Regions from separate parts of the Ligilactobacillus murinus genome, predicted to be linked through region 1. Evidence: predicted binding sites of a transcription regulator. Region 1 holds the regulator's gene; the other holds the start of a gene.
What was found. Region 1 encodes HrcA, which represses chaperone genes, less so after heat shock. Its sites were predicted from a motif close to TTAGCACTCNNNNNNNNNGAGTGCTAA; they were not measured.
Positions count from the first base shown of each region.

Region 2: the regulator HrcA is predicted to act here: its motif matches at 1,185-1,211, upstream of groES (co-chaperone GroES).

Region 1 is NZ_CP023565.1:564,493-566,700, reverse strand. Features, by position in the region: gene dnaK (molecular chaperone DnaK) at 1-132, opposite strand, end outside; gene grpE (nucleotide exchange factor GrpE) at 156-731, opposite strand; gene hrcA (heat-inducible transcriptional repressor HrcA) at 761-1,789, opposite strand; gene ribF (riboflavin biosynthesis protein RibF) at 1,878-2,208, opposite strand, start outside.
Region 2 is NZ_CP023565.1:293,712-295,919, reverse strand. Features, by position in the region: gene groL (chaperonin GroEL) at 1-830, opposite strand, end outside; gene groES (co-chaperone GroES) at 878-1,162, opposite strand; gene CPS94_RS01440 (CPBP family intramembrane glutamic endopeptidase) at 1,370-2,008, shown strand; gene CPS94_RS01435 (redox-sensing transcriptional repressor Rex) at 2,046-2,208, opposite strand, start outside.

The sequences.
Region 1 (2,208 bases):
ATTTTTAAATGAAACAACAGATGGAGTTGTCCGGTTACCTTCTGGATTTGTAATAATTTTTGCTTCTTTACCTTCAAGAACAGCAACTGCTGAGTTAGTTGTCCCAAGGTCAATACCAATGATTTTTGACATTAAAAATTCACCCTTTTACAAAATTATTGTGCGACAACGACCATTGCTGGACGTAAGACGCGATCTTTTAACATATAGCCTTCTTGTAAGACTTGGACGATCGTTTCAGGCGTTTGTCCTTCTTCGACCGGTACTGACTTGACCGCTTGATGTTTCGTCGGATCAAATTCTTCACCCAACGAAGCGATCTTTGTCACATCATTACTTTGTAAGGCCTTGTCGAGATCTCTTGCAACGATCTCGATCCCTTGCTTGAGTTGTTTTGAACCAGCATCTTCAACTTCTGTTTGCAAGGCACGTGTTAAATTATCGACAACTGGTAAAATATCACGTGCTAGATCTTGACCTTCATAACGAAGAAGTTGCTCTTGTTCTTTTTTGAAACGCTTAGTCATGTTCGCCATTTCCGCTTCTGAACGGTAATAGCGATCTTCTAATTCATCATATTTTTTTTGCAGTTCAGCTAACTGATCAGTCAAAGCTGTGACTTCATCAACAGCTTCTTCTTTCTTTGGATCATCCACTGAATCATTTTTTACTTCAGTTTCATCCGGTGCTGTTTGCTCTGCTGCAGCATTCTTGATCTCTTCTTCTGCCACATCAACACCCCTTTTCCTATAAAATCAATTTAAAATTTTTGATAATAGTCATTTATTCTCTTAGTCAGTTCATCGCGGAAAACCGTGATCAGACCGATCATTTTTGAATATGGCATATTTGTCGGACCTAGGATCGCGATCGTTCCCTGTCCATGGTTACCATCATCAAAAGTAGCAGAGATCAAGCTGTAATTTTGTAGCAAAATGCTTGGTAGTTCATCACCCAACTTAATGGAGATCCCATCTTTAGTTGAGTCCACCAAACTGCCGATCCCTTGCGTTTGATCAACTAGAGAATATAGCGACTTTATCTGTTCAAGTGAGGCATCTTTGGAAAAATCCAAAAGATTCATCTTCCCCCCTACATAAACCTGTTCCTTAGCTGCACGGCTCAAGATATTACCAAAAACATCGATGAAACCAGCCGGTTGATGTAAATAACGATTCAAAAGGGGCAAACATTCATTAAGCCTGACGATCACCTGTCTTAGTGGCAGACCAACGACTTTATCATTGATCAGACGGATAACAGCTTCGAGTTCACTGCCACTTATCCCACTTGGCATCGTAAAAGTCTGACTCTCAACGGTACCGTCACTTGTTACTAAAATCACCATTACCTGTTGATTGCCAAGCTCTACAAGTCTAAAACCTTCTAAGCGTAGATCCTTAGCTTCAGGTTTGAGCGAAATAGCAGTATAACTTGTCAAATCGGATAAGATCTTAGCTGAAGTCGCTAGGATCTCATCGATCTTCTGAAATTCATTTCCAAAAGAGTTGCGAATATCATACAAAGCATTACGATCAAGTTTGCTAGGTTTCATCAAATTATCGACATAATATCGATACCCCTTAAGTGAAGGGATCCGCCCTGAACTTGAATGCTCCTTTGCAATATATCCTTGCTGTTCGAGAACCGCCATCTCATTACGAATGGTCGCTGAACTCACATGGACCGGTAATTGTTGTTGTAAAGTCTTCGATCCGATCGGCTGCCCCGCTTCTGTATAATTGCGGATCACAGCCTCAAGGATCAATAACTGTCGCTCAGTCAACACTACGATCACCTCTTTTAGCACTTAACACTCTGGAGTGCTAAGTCAATTATTAATATACACAACTCTTAGCAATCTGTCAAGCAGAGTGCTAATTTTCATTTTGAACATTAAGTAACGCTTCAGAATGCTGTTTATCAGCCTCTAATTGCGCGATCAATTCAGCGATACTATTAAATTTCACCATTGGACGCAAATAATTTTTCCAATAGACCGTTACTTTTTTGCCATAGACCATCGCAGAAAAATCAAAGAGGTTTACTTCTAACGTCTTAGCTAGGTCATCACCAAAAGTTTCATTATAGCCGATCGAAGCCATCCCGTGGTATCGTTTACCATCCAATCCTACTTCAACGGCATAGACCCCTACTGCTGGCAATTGTTTGGCAGGGCTCGTTTCAATATTCAACGTTGGAAAACCT
Region 2 (2,208 bases), 270 kb from region 1:
GGAGCTTTAACTGCTACCACATTGAATGTCCCACGGATCTTGTTTAAAACAAGCGTTGGCAAGGCTTCACCATCAACATCGTCAGCGATGATCAACAATGGACGACCTTGTTCAACGATGGATTGTAACAATGGTAAAACTTCTTGGATGTTAGAGATCTTCTTGTCAGTTACCAAGATATATGGATTTTCAAGATCTGCTTCCATCTTGTCATTATCAGTTACCATGTATTGAGAAAGGTAACCGCGATCAAATTGCATACCTTCGACAACATCTAATGAAGTATCGATTCCTTTAGATTCTTCGATCGTGATCACACCGTCATTACCGACCTTTTCCATGGCATCAGCGATCAATTTACCAACTTCTTCATTAGCTGAAGAAATCGATGCGATCTGAGCAATATCACTCTTAGATTCAACTTTATGTGACATCTTGTGCAAAGCATCTACCGCAGCTTTAGTAGCCAACTCGATCCCGCGCCGGATACCTACTGGGTTAGCACCAGCCGTCACATTTTTCATTCCTTCGTTAACGATCGATTGTGTCAAAACAGTAGCTGTTGTAGTCCCATCACCAGCAATATCATTAGTTTTTGAAGCTACTTCGGCTACAAGCTTAGCACCCATATTTTCAAAATGATCTTCTAATTCGATCGCCTTAGCGATCGTTACACCATCATTTGTGATCGTTGGTGTACCGTATGATTGTTCCAAAACAACATTGCGCCCCTTAGGACCGATCGTTGATTTTACAGTATCAGCTAACTTATCTACACCAGCAAGCATTTTTGCGCGTGCATCTTCTGAAAACTTGATTTCTTTTGCCATTTCCAATTCACCTCATACGAATTAAGTTCAATGTTTACTTACTATATTTATTCCACAACAGCAAGAATATCTTTTTCGTGCATTACTAAATATTCTTGGCCTTCAAATTCAACTTGAGCACCAGCGTACTTGTCAAAAACGACAACATCACCGACTTTAAGTGTCATTTCTAATTTTTTGCCATCATCAAGGATACGTCCCGTACCAACAGCAACAACTTTAGCTGTTTGTGGTTTTTCTTTAGCACCGCCGGCTAAGACGATCCCTCCCACAGTTTTTTCTCCTTCTTTTTCGACCTCTAAAATCACGCGATCTCCTAATGGTTTAAGCACGTTATATCCCTCCAAATTCTTTTTAGCACTCTAACAACTTGAGTGCTAATCGATTACAACTATTACTATACTAACTTTACTTTTAAATTGCAAGCATTTTATCACTCGTACCCCCAGAGTGCTAAAATATTTTTGAATTTAGTTTGAATAAATAGCGGTAAAAACATATAATCTAACTATGAAACTTTATAGTTAGGATCTTTATTGATGAAAAAAAAGTTACAATTAAATTCACTTATCATTTTAAGTGTCTATTGTGGCACAATGACTTTGACCCCTTTATTGTGGATGATCTTCAAAAATGCCTGGTATTACCCAGTCGTGACCGTTTTAGAGCTCATTGGTTGTGGGACGATGCTCTACTTGGCGCATAAATTTTCTTTTAAGGATCGTTTTTTGCGCACTTCAAAAAAACTTGCACTTCGCCAAGAAATTTATTACATTATCTTTGGTACACTAGCGCTTATTTTGTGGCAATGGCTCAGTTCATATATAGAGAGCGCTCTTCTCGGACAGCCCAGTTATTCGGCTAATACTGGTTATCTTTTGACGGTCCTTACCAAATATCCATACTATCTGGTAAATATTGTCATCTTGGCTCCGATCATGGAAGAATTTGTCTTTCGCAAGGCCTTATTTGCTAATCTTAGCTCCGTGATCGATCCAATCGGAGCTGCCCTTGCCTCTAGTTTGCTTTTTAGTTTTGCTCATCAAGACGGACATTATCTGACTTATGCTGGCATTGGACTAGTGCTTTGTTTTCTATATGCTAAGACGGGCCGCTTACGCATCACGATCTTAGCCCATAGTTTAATGAACTTGCTTATTATTATAAGTGCTTGGTAACAAAAAGGATGTGTGCACCACACATCCTTTTTCATAGTTATTCAAAGTGTTGCAAAAAATAGATCAAAGTCTGCAATTCATTAGTTAGATCGACATTTTGGACGCGAACATCATTAGGGACCGTGATCCGCAAAGGAGTGAAGTTCAAGATCCCCTTGATACCGGCTGCAACTAATTCATCCGTCACGCTCTGAGCTTTA